4 regions of the Glutamicibacter mishrai genome follow, and region 1 is predicted to be linked to each of the others. Evidence: riboswitches for the same ligand, from Rfam matches in the RefSeq annotation. Region 1 holds a riboswitch; each other region holds the start of a gene.
The links. A riboswitch is a leader RNA that binds a small molecule or an ion and turns the genes downstream of it on or off. The one in region 1 is predicted to bind thiamine pyrophosphate.

Region 1 (4,205 bases):
GGCCAGGACCTGACCACCTTCCGTGAAATCGTCGAGAAGTTCGCCGCTGACCACGAAGACCTGGATCAGCTGGAAATCGCAGCTGCTTTGGCTCTGATGGCTCAGGGTGGCCGTCCATTGCTGATGACCGAACCAGTGGTTTCCCCTTCGAAGAAGGCCCGCATGGATCGCGACCGCCCAGAGCGCGGAGACCGCGGCGACCGTGGAGATCGCGGTCCTCGTGCCCGCAAGACTGCTGCTGCAGGCAACGCCATGTACCGTCTGGCCATCGGCCGCCGCAACCGCGTGCAGCCAGGCTCGATCGTTGGCGCTTTGGCTAACGAAGGCGGCTTCAACTCCTCGGAAATCGGCGGCATTGAAATCCGTTCGGACCACACCTTGGTTGAGTTGCCAGCAGAGCTGAGCAAGGACCAGTGGCGTGCACTGTCCAAGACCCGCATCGGCGGCGAGCTGATCAGCATGGAGCTTGACTCCGGTCGTAAGCCACGTGGCGATGACGAAGGCGACCGTGGTGGATTCCGCGGTGGACGCGGCGGGGACCGTGGTGGATTCCGCGGTGGTCGTGGCGGTGGCTTCAACGACCGCCGTGGTGGCGGCGAGAAGCGCTTCGGTGGTCGCGGTGGCAAGGATCGCTTCAGCGATTCGGGTCGCAGCGGTGGACGTCGCGACTACTAAGCCAGCGCTTCTGCAGCTCGCTAGATAGCACAGCACAACGCCCCTGGATCAAGCCGAAAGGCTTGGCCAGGGGCGTTGCCCGTTTAAACCGCAGGCAGCGCGGCTGAACCAGATCTACGAGGTGGTATTGCCTACCGGGATCTGGTCGCCGAGATACACCGTTCCTCCGCTGTTGATGAATTCCTTGCTCTTCGCAGCCATTCCCGCCACTGCGGCCTGTTCTTGAGCGGAGCCGTACTCGTCACGGATGTCCTGCGATATCCGCATGGAACAGAACTTCGGGCCGCACATGGAACAGAAGTGCGCAGTCTTGGCAGGTTCCGCCGGCAAGGTCTCATCATGGAATTCCTGCGCGGTCACCGGATCCAGGCTCAACGCGAATTGGTCATTCCAGCGGAACTCGAAACGCGCCTTGCTCAACGCATCATCTCGTGCGGTGGCCCCCGGATGGCCCTTGGCCAGGTCTGCGGCGTGGGCGGCGATCTTGTACGTGATGACACCGGTCTTCACATCATCGCGGTTAGGCAATCCCAGATGCTCCTTGGGCGTGACATAGCAGAGCATCGCGGTGCCGTAGCGGGCGATTTCCGTGGCCCCGATGGCGCTGGTGATGTGGTCATAACCAGGGGCTACATCGGTAACCAGGGGACCGAGCGTATAAAACGGAGCCCCATCGCACAGCTCCTGCTGGCGCTCCACATTCTCTCGGACCATGTGGAACGGAATATGCCCAGGACCCTCCACCATGACCTGCACGTCGTACTCCCAAGCACGCTTGGTCAATTCGGCCAAGGTATCCAGCTCTGCGAATTGGGCGGCGTCATTCGCATCGGCGATGGATCCTGGCCGCAACCCGTCACCCAAGGAGAAGGCGACATCGTACTGGGCGAAGATCTCGCACAGCTCATCAAAGTGGGTGTAGAGGAAGTTTTCTTGATGATGGGCCAGGCACCATCCAGCCATGATGGACCCGCCGCGCGAGACGATTCCGGTGACCCTGTTCGCGGTCAGTGGGACGTAGCGCAACAACACGCCGGCATGGATGGTCATGTAATCCACGCCTTGCTCGCACTGCTCGATGACGGTGTCGCGGAAAATCTCCCAGGTCAATGCGTTCGCTTCGCCATTGACCTTTTCGAGAGCCTGGTAAATCGGCACGGTGCCGATGGGCACTGGTGAATTCCTGATGATCCATTCGCGGGTGGTGTGGATGTCATCTCCAGTGGATAGATCCATAACCGTGTCAGCGCCCCATTTGGTGGCCCACTGCAATTTGGAAACTTCTTCTGCAATAGAGCTAGTCACCGCGGAGTTGCCGATGTTCGCATTGATTTTCACCAGGAACGCTTTGCCGATGATCATCGGTTCTGATTCTGGGTGATTGATATTGGCTGGGATGATCGCTCGTCCTGAGGCGAGCTCGCTGCGCACCAGCTCTACATCGCATTCCTCACGCAAGGCAACGTATCGCATTTCCGGGGTGATGATCCCGGCACGGGCGTAGTGCATTTGCGTCACGCTTGCCCCGTCAGAGGCCTTGAGCGGAGGAGCGGAGCGTCCAGCCCATTCTTCGCTTGCCGTGCCGCGGCGGACCGCTGAACGGCCATCATCATGCAGATTCCGTTCACGCCCCGAGTACCGTTGGACGTCACCACGTTCAAGAATCCAGGATTCTCGAAATGGCTTGAGCCCCTGTGTGGCTTCGCTTCCCGGGCCACTGGTGCGGTACACATGTAGTGGCTCGTTGGGCTGGCCATTGGGGGAGTCCGCAAGACTGATTTGCGTAACCGGAACGGAAATCCCATCAAATTCGCGGAACGCGAGAGAGTGGGCGGAATGCTGTTCAAATTGTTCCATTGAGAAACTCACTTCCTTCGCCGGCATTACCCGGACAGGTTCAACGGTCGCGGACGGCTGCAGTCCGATCTCAGCCCCTGCCATGGGGCTCCCGTGTGGTCGGAGATGACACTAGCATGAAAATTTCTGGTGGCGACAACCAGGGTCAACATCGTGACAGCGGAGCGATGAAGGGAACCGGGAAAGGAACGAAGAAAAATTGGTCGGATTCGGGCCAGGAATAAAGTCCGTGGAAAACGAAAAGAGAGACAATCTGGATTCAGATTGTCTCTCTTATTTCGAGCCCCCTGCCGGAATCGATCCGGCGACCTCGTTCTTACCAAGAACGCGCTCTACCACTGAGCTAAGGGGGCAACGAGTAAATACTCTACACAGGTTTTTGGCGTTTGCAAAATCCTGAACGAATTTGTAGCTGAGGTCACAAGACTCCTACTCAAGCCATGAATGATGGCTATATTCCAAGCATCATCCAGGCGTTCATGATGGTTGGAAAAATTGCCGACTTTCGGCGCTCGATTTCCGATCAGCCGGTGGCGGAAAACGGTGACAAGAGATCTATTGGCCAAGTGCATTGGATTTATCTTGCTGCCCTGTTAAGTGGCACCACCTCGCATGGGAACTAGAGGTTTCAGGCATCGATTCGCTTGGGGAATGGGCGGCAGATCCAGGTGGCCATTATTTGGGGTTTGACCACCAAATTCTGCTCAGTGAGCATCGTCACCAAAGCACTTTTGTGCCAAGGATCGTCCCGCGCGAACCGTGGGATTGAGGAGAGGTGTACCTGACTAGTAGTTATTCGAGATTCAAGCCGTCGTTCGACGGCAAGATGCCGATTTTTGTTTGCGCGAGAATCCGTGTAGAGTATTTACTCGTTGCCCCCTTAGCTCAGTGGTAGAGCGCGTTCTTGGTAAGAACGAGGTCGCCGGATCGATTCCGGCAGGGGGCTCTGAGTGAGAAGCCTTCTTGGCTTCTACTGGATTGCTTCTCACTTGTGGCGGCGTAGCTCAGCTGGTTAGAGCGCACGACTCATAATCGTGAGGTCCCGGGATCGAGTCCCGGCGCCGCTACAGATTTAGCCCCGGAATCCTGTTGGATTCCGGGGCTTTCTCGTCCCCGGAATTTCTGGAAAATGAAATGCCTCCGAGTGCATCAAATTTGCAGTCGGAGGCATTTCATCGTTTAACGTGGGCTACTCTGTCTCGCCCTGGTCCTTGCTCGTCGAGGCTTCTTTGGCGAGCATTAACAGACCTTGGATTACGTCTGAATCCACTTCTTGGCCCTCGGATTTTTCATCGTTGGCATCATGGCCATGAACTTCTGTGTGCAGTCGCTGCATCTGCATATCAAGCTTCGTAGCGACAGCCGCGGCGTCGGCGAGCTCTGTAGCCAAATGCGCCGGTACTTCACCGTCGTATTTGTAGAAAATCTTGTGCTCCAGGCTGGCCCAGAAATCCTGGGCGATCGTTCGGATCTGCAGCTCGACGACGACATTGACCGGCCCGTCGGAAAGGAAGACGGGGATTTCAACAATGGCGTGCACGCTCTTGTATCCGCTGGGCTTTGGGTTCTTTATATAGTCCTTGATCTGGATGACGCGGATGTCATTTTGCGCCGTCAAGGTATTGAGTACCTTGTAGATGTCTTTCACGAAGCTGCAAGTGATTCGGACGCCG
Region 2 (4,205 bases), 150 kb from region 1:
CTTCCAACAGCAGCTCGCCCGGTGCGATAGCAGCGGTTGGCACCTGCGGCAGATAATTCGGCACCCATAATCCGGCCGCCGACAATTCAGCGCGCAGTTCTTCATCATCGATCAGGCGCTGCGGATCCAGGTCGTGGGCCACGCCTCCGCCTGGTTCCAGCACGATGACCCGGTCCATATGCCTGGCCCAGGCATCCAGCCGGTGTTCAACCACCAGCAGCGTCGCGCCAGAGACCTCGGCCGCGTTCAACACCGCGTCGCGCAAGGGCCCGATGCCCTCGGGGTCGACGTTGGCGGTGGGTTCATCCAGCAGCATCAATCCCGGCTGCATGGCCAGGATCCCGGCAAGGGCCAGGCGCTGCTTCTGCCCGCCGGAAAGCTCCTGCGTGCGATGATCCAAGGGCAGCATGCCCAAGCCGACCGCGTCGAGCGCTTCGGGAATGCGCTGGCGGATGATCACCGGATCCACCGCCAGGTTCTCGGCACCGAAGGCCACATCGTCGGCCACCCGGCTTTGCACCACCTGGGTTTCCGGATCCTGCTGCATCAGGCCGACCGGATGCTCCCGGGCGAAGGCATCGGACCCGTCGATCAGCAGCAGTCCGGTGGACTGCTCGGAGTCATCGGCTTCCAGCAAGCCTGCCAGGGCATGCAGCAAGGTCGATTTGCCGGCCCCCGAGGGGCCGACCAGCAGGACTTTCTGGCCCGCGGGGATGTCCAGATCCAGAGAAGCGATGGCTGGCTTCTCGCGTTCGGCGTGGTGCCAGCCGAAACTTCGGGCAATGATCTCGGTGCCCCGGCGGGTGTCAGCGGTGGCACCGGTATTGGCCACCGAACTCATTTTGCGGCCAGTTTTCCGGTTTCCAGGTGAGCACGGCGGCTGGCCAGGGCGCTCAGTGCGCCGGTCTTCGCCAGGCCGCGAGTGGCCAGCCATGAGAGCAGGCCGGCAACAACCAGGCCGGAGACGCCGGTGGCAACCACATGGAAGAGCTTCAGCGCCGGGGTGTATTCAACGTAGTACGCCAAGATGTAGGCCTCGGACACACCGGCGAACAATCCGGAGAACAGGCCAGCGAGCAGTGCAACACCCAGGTTCCACTTGCGGTAGCGGAACGCCGCGAAGACCAGCTCCGCGCCCAGGCCCTGGACCAGTCCGGAGATCAGCACGGTGAGCCCGTAGTGCGATCCGAGCAGCGCTTCGATGACCGCGGCCAGCAGTTCGCAGTACAACGCGGCACCGGGCTTGCGGATGATCAGCGCGCCGAGCACTGCAGGGAACAGCCAGACACCGGTCAGCAGTGCGGCTGCTGGCGGGAATGCTGCGAACGCCAGGGAGAACAGCCCGTAGCCTGCACTCCAGGCCCAGAAGATGACGCCGGAGGCAACGGCGATCACCGATGCGGTGACGATGTCGACGACGCGCCAGCCGTTGCGTTGCTTTGCTGCTGCTTGATTCATTGATGGTCCTCCTGTATCAAGGAGGGGAGATGTACGGGCTGAAGGCGCACTGCGCCCACGTCCGCATCCGAGATGCTCGACTTCCTTCGCCGGTACTAGCCGGAGCAGGTTCGAGGGTCTGCGATCTATCGCACTCTCAGCGTCTTGCGACTCCAGTTTCGAAGTCTGACGCTCCCCTGTCGGAAAATTACTGCCCACCTACCATACCGCAGGTATGCTGGGCAGAGGAACGATAAGTCACGACGTTGAAGCGAGGGCAAAATGAATACAGTGCAGAAACTTGCCACCACGGGTATTTCCATCGGCGCCGGTTTTGTCGGCAGCAAGCTGGTTGATCAGCTGTGGAAGGGTTTTACCGGAAACAAGGCTCCCCGCAAGGGCAGCGAAGAAGCGGCTGAGGCCTCGTTGCGCCAGGCTCTCGGATTTGCGATCTTCTCATCCATTGTGGCCGCCACCATCCAGGTGCTGGCAGACCGTGGCACCAACAAGGTCGTCGCGCGTTTCAGCAAGTAGTACTCGTCAAAGGCGGCGTCCCACCATGGGTGGGACGCCGCCTTTGTGCTTTCTAGACTTGTGCTTTCTAGTCTTCGGTTTTCTCCGCTTGCTTCGACGAGACGTCGGTGGCGCCGGTGGCCGGAGTGCCGCTGACCTTGTCGACGATCTGCTTGAGCTCATCGGCGTAGAGCGAGTCCTTGGCCGCGTGCTTCGTGCGGTAGCCCGAACGGCCGATCATGTGGGCCGATACCGGAGCGGTCAACAGCTGCATGCCCCAAGCCAGGAGAAGCAGCGGCACCACAGCCCAGCTGCGCAGGTGGATCGCGAGCCCGGCGAAGATCAGCAGGAATCCGAGGACCTGCGGCTTTGTGGCCGCGTGCATGCGGGTGAGCATATCGGGGAAGGTGAGCAGGCCGATCCCGGCGATCAGCGACATCAGGCAGCCCAGGATCAGCAGCACCGCGACGAGGATATCCAAGAACATCTCCATCAGGCATTCCTCTGATCGGAAACGTAGCGCGAGACGGTGACCGAGCCGATGAAGCCCAGGGTGCAGGCGGCGATGACGAACAGCAGGTAGTCCGTGTGCCGGTTGTAGACCATCTCAAGGCACAGGGCCACAGAGATGATCAGCAGCATCACGTCCAGGGCCAGCACGCGATCCAGGATCGAGGGGCCCTTGGCTACGCGGATGACACAGGCAAGGGTGGCCAGGCCGAGCATGATGCCGCAGATCCACATCACGATTTCCATCATTTCTTGCCCCTCATTCGCATCAGGTTGGGTCCGCATTCGTGCTTGATCGCGTCGAATTCATCGCGGCTGCCGATCGCCATGATCATCCGGCGTTCGATATCCCGCACCGCTTCGCGAGCGCGGTCCATATCCTGCTGGGATTCGATGTTGATGTAGTGCAGGTACAAGGTGGAGGAGCTGCGATCCACGTCAATGACGAAGGACCCCGGGATCAAGGTCAGCACATGGCCGACCGTGGTCACGATCAGGTCCGAGTCGGTACGCAACGGAACCGCGATCACGCCGCTGCGAGTCTTTTTCCCGCGGAAGACCGCCAGCTTGGCCACTTCGAAGCTGGCCACGAACACCTGGCCGACAAACCAGAAGAACAGCTGCAGGCAGTACCAGGCGTTCATGCGTCCCGAGAGCACCACCGGAGGCAGCGGGAAGAGCGTGACGATCAGCAGCGAGATGATCGCGCCGAAGATCAGGTTCGCCGGCGAGAAGTCCTGCCACAGAGCGCACCACACAAAAAGCAGCAGGGCCAGCAGCGGCCATTCCTGCTTGAGTGTCGCCCGGTGGCGCACGCCAGAGGTATCCAGCGCGTCATCAATACGCTGGTCGCGAGGTTTCAAATTCTTAGTCGGCATCGTCCCTCCTATCCAAGTGGCAAGATCGCGGTGATGTAGGCTTCACGGGCGATCAGCTCCGCGGCGACTCGTTCACAGAACTCGAAGATCGGCCCGGCAAAAATGGTCAGCGCAATGCCTGCGGCAACCAGCGATCCGGTGGCGTAGCGCATGCCCCACGGCAAGGACTTCGCTTCCAATTCCTTCGCGAGCTTCATGCCTAGGGAAGGGTTCTGCGCCCCTCCGGCAACGGTTTCGGCCGCGACCGCAGCCGCTTCGTCCACCAGTTCCTGGTTGGGCACCTCGGCATCAGCGGCCCGACGCCAGAAGATGCGGGCCCACACGCGGATGATCGCCAGCAGGGTCAGCAGGCTGGTTAGCAATCCGGCGCCCACCACAGCCCAGGTCAGCGGGTCGGCATCCTGCACTGCGGCATGGAGCAAGCCGAACTTGCCGAGGAATCCGGAGAACGGGGGGATGCCGCCGAGGTTGATCGCAGGGATGAAGAAGAGCAGCGACAGGGCCGGGGAAAGCTTGGCCAGCGAGCCGAGCTTGGTGACATTCGAGCTTCCGGCACGGCGTTCGATCAATCCGGCCACCATGAACAGCGAGGTCTGCACGATGATGTGGTGCCCGACGTAGTAGATGGTCGCGGCGATGGCCAGCGGTCCCCCGACGGCCACACCGAAGATCAGGTAGCCGATGTGGCTGGTCAGGGTGAAGGAGAGCATGCGCTTGAAGTCCGTCTGCGCCAGTGCGCCGAGGATACCGATGACCATGGTCAGCGCCGCCACCACAAGCAGCCCGGCATTGACCACCCCGCCCGGGAAGAGCAACGTTTCGGTGCGCACGATCGCGTAGACGCCGACCTTGGTCAGCAAACCGGCG
Region 3 (4,205 bases), 1.1 Mb from region 1:
TTCAGTTCATCGGCCGCGCCGATGGCGCGGAACAAATAGGCCTTGGCCTTCTCCAGGGCGCAGACCCAGTCGCCGGATGCTGCGAAAAGGGTGGCCAGGGCGCTTGAGAGGGTGCAACCGGTGCCATGGGTGTTTTTGGTATCGAGGCGCGGGTTGCTGAACTCGGCCAGCACGCCTTCGCCCGAGACCAGGGCGTCGGGGCAGAGTTCACCGGCCAGGTGCCCGCCCTTGGCCAGGACCAGCGAACCATGCTTCGCGGCCAGGCATTGAGCCTGCTCCAGCGCCTGCGGCCAGCTGGCTGCTGCCGGTTCACGCAGCAGGCTGGCTAGCTCCAGCAGATTCGGGGTGATCACCGAGGCGCGGTCCAACAGCGAATCGAGCACCGCCTCGTCCTCCAGGAGCCGGTCTCCGCTGGTGGCGACCATGACCGGGTCCAGGACCACGGGGGCATCGACGGTATCGAGCCATCCGTTGACCGCGCGAATCACCTCGGCGTTGGCCAGCATCCCGATCTTGATCGCATCGATCTGCACGTCGGCGCTGATGGCCTCCAACTGGGCGAGCACAAACTCGCCGCCGATGGCCTGCACCGCGCTCACCCCTTGGGTGTTCTGCGCGGTCAGCGCGGTGATTACGCACATGCCGTATCCGCCGTTGGCGGCGATGGCTTTGAGATCCGCCTGGATTCCGGCACCGCCCGAGGGATCAGAGCCGGCGATCGAGAGAATGTTTTTCACTGGACCGCCACCCAGGCAGCGACCAGCTGTTCGCTGGCTTCTTGCGGGTTCTCGGCATTGCAGATGGCCCGGACTACCGCCAGGCCCGAACCTCCACCGGCGCGGATGGCGCCGGCGTCTTCAGCGGTAATCGCGCCAATGGCGACACAGGGCAGCTCGGTGAGCGAGGCGGCACGCGCAAAACCATCCAGGCCCAACGGGGTGGGGTGGTCCTTTTTGGTCGGGGTGGCACGCACTGCGCCGACGCCAAGGTAGTCGATGGCCTCGGCATCAAGATTGGCCTGCGCCAGCTGCTCATCGGTGGAAGCGCTCAGGCCGATGATGCCTTCGCCGATGATCTGGCGTGCCAGACGCACCGGAATGTCCTTCTGCCCGATATGGATGCCGTTGACTGCCGCCCCCGCCGCGCGGGCAGCCAGGAACACGTCGATCCGGTCATTGATCAGCAGCTTCGCCTTGCCCTCGGTAAGCCGGGCCGCTGCACATGACAGCTCGAAGAATTCCCTGGCGGTTTCATCCTTGGCCCGCAGCTGGATCCACTCGATGCCACCAGCCACCGCGCCTTCAATGACTTCCAAGGTGGTGCGTGGAGTGCAGCTGGCGGTATTGGCTACCAGATATGCGCCGATATTATCCATGGTTCAGTTCCTCGTACTTCAAATTCTGCAGTTCTTCAGGTTCGGTGGCGGCCAGGGCGTCAAGGAAGGCGACAGCGAAGCTGCCCGGGCCGTTGCTGGCGGCCAGCGCCTTTTCTGCCGCGAGGCCATAGAAGCCGTGGGCGGCGATGGCCGCTTCAAAAGGGTCCTCGTGTACCGCGATCATGCCGGCGCTAAACGCGCCTAGCGCGCACCCGCCACCGGTGACCCTGGTCAGTCCTAAGCCGTTGGTGTGCACCAGCACGGTGCGATTTGCGTCAATGATGGCGTCGGCTTCACCGGAAATGGCCACGACGCTCCCATGCTTGCTGGCCAGTTCGCGTCCGGCATCCAGCGCTGCTTGGACGGTATCGGCCGAGTCAACGCCGCGGCCGCTGGAGTCCTTGCCGGCCAGGGCCAGGATTTCCGAAGCGTTGCCGCGGATCAAGGTGGGGCGCTGCTGCACAATACGGCGTGCGAAGTCGGTGCGCACGGACAGAGCGCCCACGGCTACCGGATCCAATACCCACGGGGTTCCGGCGGCGCTCGCCGAAGCCACCGCTTCCTCCATGGCAACCATTTGCTCAGTGCTGGGAGTACCGAGATTCACCAGTACCGCCGAGGCCAGGGCCGCAAACCCGCCGGCCTCGCCGGGCAAGTTGGTCATGGCCGGTGAAGCACCCGAAGCCAATAAGACATTGGCGGTGAAGTTGGTGACGACAGTATTGGTCAGGCAAAAAACCAAGGGGGAGCGTTGCCGGTATTTTTGGGCAACGGTAGGCAGAGTCATGCGACATCCCTCCGCTAGCGTGAACTAGATCAGGTTCGACGGGTTTCATCTCAGTCGGCTTCTCCGACACCCCGTGTCACTGATTTAGAGAGTACGCAGAAGGGTTGCCTAGAACAAATCCTTACCGTTCACGCCGCGCCACCAGGGCCTTCAGCGTCGCTGCATCCACCTGTTGCGCGGCAGCCAACTCCCAGAGGTGGTCGACGGCTGCCACCAGATCTTCATGTGCGTCTACGGGTTCGGGGCGCGCGTTCACTACCGTGCCGGCACGGCGCCTCGAAGAAATCAGGCCCTCGGCTTCCAATTCCTTGTAGGCGCGGGCCACCGTTCCGGCTGCCACTCCCAGATCCGTCGCCAGCGCGCGCACGGTGGGCAGCTTGCTCCCGGCCGTCAATTCGCCGAGGTTGATAAGCGAGGCGATCTGCGAACGGATCTGTTCGTAGGGTGCAGTGGCCGCCTCGAGGTCCACACTGATCTGCGTGCTCATGCCGAAACATTCGTCAAGAGCCGGGCATTCGGGCGTTTGACCACGAGCAAGGAAGGGATGCAGAAGAGCCCAACGCCAATGGCTATGACCATTGGCTCATCAAACGAGGCCACACCGGGCAAGAGGAATAATGCACTGCAGAGAATGCGTAGGGCCCGGAACTCCAAGACTTGCCGGTACCAGATCTCCTGCTCGCCGGTGACTTGCCATGGAACGGAGCAATGCCGCGTCCACCAGATATATCCGGCTGCAATGAGCAGCAAGCCGAGGACGATCCCGGTGCTGACCCATGGGCTAACTGCCAGTTCTGCGCCGGGAGTCAAAGTCTGCGGCGTGTACAGCATGAAGATTCCACTGGCGATGAACAGTGCCGCCAACGAGTAAACCCAGACAGGCAGGTTTTCGCTGATGGGCTCCCTTGGCGTCCCCAGCTTTGCGCGCAGATGCGCATAGAACGCGAAACCAGCCGAGAGCACCAGGTATATGGCCACTGCGGCTCCGGACAAGGCAAGCATCAGCGTATTGCTGGCGGCTTGCGCTCTGGCCGGGCCAAAGGCTTCGGATAAATGCTCGAAACGGTAACTGCAGGCAATCCAAATCGCGTAGGCGGCGAGCACCATCAACGAGTTGAGGACGTACGATACAGCGTTGCTGTGGTCGCGCATCCGGCTAGATGCACTGGCTTTTGCGTTCCTTCCAACGTTGGCCACTGCGAACTTCGGGGCCCAGACGAACAACACGAAACCCAGAGTGATGAAGCCGAATGTGGACACGGTGTTCCAGCCGGTACCCAGGATCGGGTTTGCGTAGGAAATTTCTGAACCAACGATGTTGATCAGCACCCAGCCACAGTTCCGCAGCAGCCTGTTGAGCCAGACAGCGCGCAACTGCTGGTTGTGGTCAACTGAGATTCCAGCCAGTGGCCTGCGTTTGAGAATGATGAACGCGATGAGGGCAGTCGCTAGCAGAACGCCTGCGATGCACAGTGCAAATAACGGTGCGACCTCGGTGCCCGGGCGCCACCTATCGAGGCCATCCCAGCGGACTTCAGAGAAATTTGAATAATCCTGCGCGGGTACTCCTTCCCGGTCGCTTTCAGAGACATAGGCAGCGACCTTCGAGACAGGCCATATCAGGCAGGACGCGGCGATCGCCAAGATGCCAACAAGGGCGCCGAGCATCCGCGGGAAAGGGGTCGTCAAACTCCGCGGTTCCAATGAGGCCACGCGCACCGTTTGCAGTTCTTTTGGCCAGGTAAAGAGCCCAATGATGTAAACCGCAGCCAGCCACCCACCGGCGTTCAACGCGATGAATACCAGGGTGAGCATTGACTGCGATTGCGCGGGGACCGACCAGAATTGGGCAAGATCCCAAGATGTGGATAGGAAGAATGCGATGAGCGCGCACCAGAACGAATGCGATTGTGCCCGTCGGAGCGCTTGAGTGCCACGGCGATGGGCGACGGAACGGAGCCACAGGTAGATGATTGTGGCAACCACGGCCATCGACAAGGCGCTCGCAGAAATCTCTTCCATACCCGTTAATGTATCAAATGG
Region 4 (4,205 bases), 1.4 Mb from region 1:
ACGCGGAAGCGAAGGTCGAGGCCCCGATATTGTCGCCAGCAGAGAGGAATAGCGTGTTTTCGTTTTCTGCACGCAACTGGTCAACGGCCCCTGCGAGGACTGCTGCGCCGGCGGAATCCCTGTCGGCGGCAATCCTGCCGTGGAAGTCGTTGATGCCAACCAGATCCAGGGTCACCGGATCTGCTGCTGCAGGGGAGGCGCTGTTGGTTGATTCCTCGGTGGGCGTTGCCTGGGCCATGGCGGTTCCGGTGGCTACCAGCGAGAGGGTAGCCAGGGAGGCGAGACTGAGTTTTCTCATCTGCCTGAATGCAGACATGGATACTCCTAAAAGTGACGAGTGTGACAAGACTTATGTCTATCGCATCTAGGTGAACCTGTCGATGCCTGCGGGTTAAATTGCTGTTTCAGGGCAACGAGAACTAGCGGTTAAATAGTCGAAGCAACGCATCAGCCTGTAGTTGATGCGTTGCTTCGAAAAATCGCCAGGAGGCTAGAGCTGTCGGTTCTTGCGTGTTTTGGCGGCGGTGACCGATGAGGCGCCAACGATGGCTCCGAGCATGAGCATGGCTGCGGCAATGAAGAAAATCGTGGACAGCACCCAGCAGGCCATGGCGGTATCCCGATGAGCTGTGTTCAGGGCAAACCCGAAGAGGCACACGCTGGTAAGCAACAGGAGAGCTCCCGACAACCGTGTCTTCATCATGTGGCCTTTGCAGCTGAGAATTTTGCCAACAGTCACTGAACATAATGGCTATTGGCTTGACTAATATCCATAGTGCCACAAATCCATCAATTTGACGATAGGCCTTAAGGGGGATCTTTTGCTGCGACTTTAGGCTGGCTACACGCAGTTTTTCAGGATTCGCTCGATGGCATCGTGCTCACCCTTGGTCATCCAAGCCCCGTACTTAGCTTTGACCTGAGTCTGGCGGGAGACATATTCGCAACGGAAGCGCTTGTTGGGCGGCAGCCATGAAGCGGCGTCCTTGTCACCCTTGGCCGCGTTGGTCGGGCCGTCCGAGGCCATGAGGTTCAGCGGGTCATTGGCGAACTCGAACCGGGCTTCTTTGTCCCAGTGCTGCGCTCCTTTTTGCCATGCATCCGACAGGGCGACGACGTGGTCAATCTGGACCGCGGTGCTGGTGCTCTGGCCTCGAACGAAGTTAATGGTGGTGTTCGTGTAGGGATCGTGAAAGGTTCCGCTGAGTACCACGCAGGGCCTGGAGGCGGATTTGTACTTCACGTCTTCCAGGTCGCGCGCCAGGATGTCATTGCGCGCATCGCAGCCATTGTGGTCCGGGTCTTTCCAGCCCTTGCTGAATTTTTCGCGTTCATAGCCGGTCTTCGGTGCGCGGCCCTTGACGTCGATTTTCGCGAGCAGCTCAAGCGAGTCGGTGTAGCTTGCGCGTTGCGCTGCGCCGTCATGGGTGGTGTCGGCCTGCGCGTCGGGAACGCGGTACTGCTCGATGGAATCGAGGGTTGAGCATCCCGTGAGGGCAAGGGATGAGGCGATGAGTGCAAATGAAATGGTGCGACGCAGCAGGCGCATGCGGTGGTACGACTCCTAGGGAAATGAAAGCTGGCAACGGGTATAAGCCCTTAATGAACTATATGGAGCAGGCCGGACCATTTAGTTGTGATGGCGCCGTGTTTTGGTGTGAGATGCGTGTGAACCGTCAGGAAGTGATATTTCAAGATTTCATAACGATTGTTATTCCTTGCCTTGACATGCATTGTTTAAGTCAGATTCCTAACATAAGGTCGATTGAAATAACTCATTCACCTCTGCATTGGAGCGCTCATGAAGCGGACTGCCCCGTTGGCCCTGGCTCTGCTTCTCGGGCTTTGCTCTTGCACCACTCCGGTCTCGCAATTGAAGCTTCCCGAAGAATCTGCCGAAGACCTGTCCTCGGGCGTCCTCGTGGAAGAAATCACCGAGGAAACTCATGAACCCATAGATGACATTGCCGGTTTGTACCCGCCGATGATCGCCTTTGCCGCGGCCAGCAGGGGAGAAACCTGGCTGCTTGGCTCATTGGAAGACCCGGGCGCCGAGTTTTTCGAGGAGAACGGCTTCAGCACCGGGGCGGGAACGATGAACACCTACCAACTGGATGATGCAGGTGAAATTCGGCCAGATCACATGATCGCCCCTACGGTGGCAGGGCAGAAGAATCTGCTCCAGTTCGCCTGCCAAGGAGTCGGATTCGTGCGCATCAAGGCTGTCAAAGATGACGCGGTGATCGCCGAGGACTCATTGCGTTGCGGGATCCCCGCCAACAAATTGAGCATGGAATTCACTGTTCCAGATGGCGGGGAGATCTGGATTGTCCAGGAACCGAGTGCCGATACGCGCGGGATCCATGAAGTAATGTTCTACAGCTAAGCCGTGCATGTGCTACTAATTGAGCAGTGACACGGGGTGCCGCACGGCGGCTGAGAAAACACCCGTTGAACCTGATCCAGTTAGTACTGGCGAAGGGAATGTCCTAGATTCGGCGTTTGCGTGCACTCTGAAGGGTTGAACCATTCGCGTCCTTGGCCAGGTTCCGTTCGCCCAAGACGCCGTCAAGGAGTTCAAGCACCATGAGCACGGATACCCACACATCAGCGCACCCGGCTGCCCTTCCACTCGAAGAGCAGATCATTCTGGTCACCGGCGGGGCGCGAGGACTCGGTGCGGCCATCAGCCGGGCCTTCCTGGCAGCGGGCGCGAAAGTCGCGATCAATTACCGCTCTTCGGCTCAGGCCGCTGAAGATCTCGTCGCGCTCTACCCGGACACCGCAGTTGCCATCCAAGCCGACGTCCGGGACCAGGACCAGCTCAAAGCGATGGCTGCTCAAGCCAAAGACCGCTTCGGGCGACCGGTCACGACCCTGGTGAACAATGCATTGGTGGATTTCTCCTTCAACGGCGACGCGCGTTCGACTGCGGAAGCGATCTCAGCAGCAGAACTGAGCGCCCAGTTTGCCGGTTCGGTGCTAGCTCCCGTGGCAGCCATCCAAGCAGTACTTCCGGGGATGCGTGAAGCCGGCTTTGGACGCATCATCAACATCGGCACCAATCTGTTCCAGCACCCCGTGGTTCCGTACCATGACTACACCGCCACCAAGGCGGCCCTCTTGTCCTTGACCCGTACCTTCGCCGATGACCTGGGCCCCGAAGGGATCAACGTCAACATGGTTTCCGGCGGACTTTTGCGCACCACGGACGCCTCCGCAGCGACGCCCGAAGCAGTATTTGACCTGATCGCCGCGGGAACACCATTGCGGCGGGTCACCTCGCCTGGAGAACTGGCTGATGCCGTGCTGTTCTTCGCCTCGCCGCTTTCCCGCGGGGTGACCGGCCAGAACCTCATCGTTGACGGCGGGCTGGTGAAAGGATGAGCCAGAAGAAACAAGTACACCTGAACTTGTTCCTTTATGGCGCCGGCCATCACCAAGCAGCCTGGCGCGCCGAGGACTCGGCCGCCGAGCAGCTTTCGGAAACGCAGTACTACATCAAGCTGGCGCAACTGGCCGAAAAGGGACTGCTCGACGCGGTGTTCTTCGCCGATGGGCAAGCGGTGTCAACCAGTGCCGCGCAGGCTGGCCCCACCTGGTTCTTCGAACCGGTGACACTGCTATCCGCCATCAGCCAATGCACCACGAACATCGGACTGGTGTGCACCATCTCTGCCAGCTTCTACTCGCCGTTCCATGCTGCTCGCATGCTAGGCAGCTTGCAGCATCTCTCGCAGGGGCGTGCCGGCATCAACGTGGTGACCAGCATGTGGGACACCGAGGCGCAGAACCATTCGCTACGCGAACTGCCCGCGCACGCGCAACGATATGCCAGGGCCGGTGAATTCATTGATGTTCTGCACAATCTCTGGGGTTCCTACCCTCAGCAAGCAGTCCGGATTGATCGGGCGGGGAACTTCACCGATGCATCCCTGCTCCAGGAAATCAATCACGAAGGGGAGCACTTTGCCGTGCGGGGCCCGTTGAATATGCCCAACTCCCCATATGGTGAACCGGTCCTCTTCCAAGCGGGATCCTCGCCCGCCGGACGTGAACTAGCCGCCGCCCATGCCGAAGCGATCTACTCGGTCGCGGCAGACCGCGGCATGGCGGGCGAATTCGCCCGCGATATTTCGCGACGCACCAAGGAGCAGCGAGGAACGGAGAACCGAGCCCTGATTATGCCGGGATTGGTTACCTAC

Region 2: another riboswitch for thiamine pyrophosphate. It lies ahead of D3791_RS04000 (ECF transporter S component); the one in region 1 lies ahead of thiC (phosphomethylpyrimidine synthase ThiC).
Region 3: another riboswitch for thiamine pyrophosphate. It lies ahead of thiM (hydroxyethylthiazole kinase); the one in region 1 lies ahead of thiC (phosphomethylpyrimidine synthase ThiC).
Region 4: another riboswitch for thiamine pyrophosphate. It lies ahead of D3791_RS09800 (3-oxoacyl-ACP reductase); the one in region 1 lies ahead of thiC (phosphomethylpyrimidine synthase ThiC).

What each region holds. Positions count from the first base shown of each region.
Region 1 is NZ_CP032549.1:687,120-691,324, reverse strand. Features, by position in the region: gene D3791_RS03325 (DEAD/DEAH box helicase) at 1-675, shown strand, start outside; gene thiC (phosphomethylpyrimidine synthase ThiC) at 790-2,532, opposite strand; TPP riboswitch at 2,528-2,637, opposite strand; tRNA gene D3791_RS03315 (tRNA-Thr) at 2,814-2,885, opposite strand; gene D3791_RS03310 (hypothetical protein) at 2,973-3,155, shown strand; tRNA gene D3791_RS03305 (tRNA-Thr) at 3,407-3,478, shown strand; tRNA gene D3791_RS03300 (tRNA-Met) at 3,526-3,599, shown strand; gene D3791_RS03295 (GTP pyrophosphokinase) at 3,722-4,205, opposite strand, start outside.
Region 2 is NZ_CP032549.1:839,584-843,788, forward strand. Features, by position in the region: gene D3791_RS03995 (ATP-binding cassette domain-containing protein) at 1-841, opposite strand, end outside; gene D3791_RS04000 (ECF transporter S component) at 838-1,458, opposite strand; TPP riboswitch at 1,523-1,646, opposite strand; gene D3791_RS04005 (DUF4235 domain-containing protein) at 1,720-1,971, shown strand; gene mnhG (monovalent cation/H(+) antiporter subunit G) at 2,039-2,443, opposite strand; gene D3791_RS04015 (MrpF/PhaF family protein) at 2,443-2,709, opposite strand; gene D3791_RS04020 (Na+/H+ antiporter subunit E) at 2,706-3,338, opposite strand; gene D3791_RS04025 (Na+/H+ antiporter subunit D) at 3,347-4,205, opposite strand, start outside.
Region 3 is NZ_CP032549.1:1,824,915-1,829,119, forward strand. Features, by position in the region: gene thiD (bifunctional hydroxymethylpyrimidine kinase/phosphomethylpyrimidine kinase) at 1-737, opposite strand, end outside; gene thiE (thiamine phosphate synthase) at 734-1,375, opposite strand; gene thiM (hydroxyethylthiazole kinase) at 1,368-2,162, opposite strand; TPP riboswitch at 2,152-2,246, opposite strand; gene D3791_RS08620 (GntR family transcriptional regulator) at 2,284-2,649, opposite strand; gene D3791_RS08625 (hypothetical protein) at 2,646-4,205, opposite strand, start outside.
Region 4 is NZ_CP032549.1:2,070,797-2,075,001, forward strand. Features, by position in the region: gene D3791_RS09780 (bifunctional metallophosphatase/5'-nucleotidase) at 1-316, opposite strand, end outside; gene D3791_RS09785 (hypothetical protein) at 491-703, opposite strand; gene D3791_RS09790 (HNH endonuclease family protein) at 842-1,549, opposite strand; gene D3791_RS09795 (hypothetical protein) at 1,802-2,386, shown strand; TPP riboswitch at 2,409-2,502, shown strand; gene D3791_RS09800 (3-oxoacyl-ACP reductase) at 2,587-3,387, shown strand; gene D3791_RS09805 (LLM class flavin-dependent oxidoreductase) at 3,384-4,205, shown strand, end outside.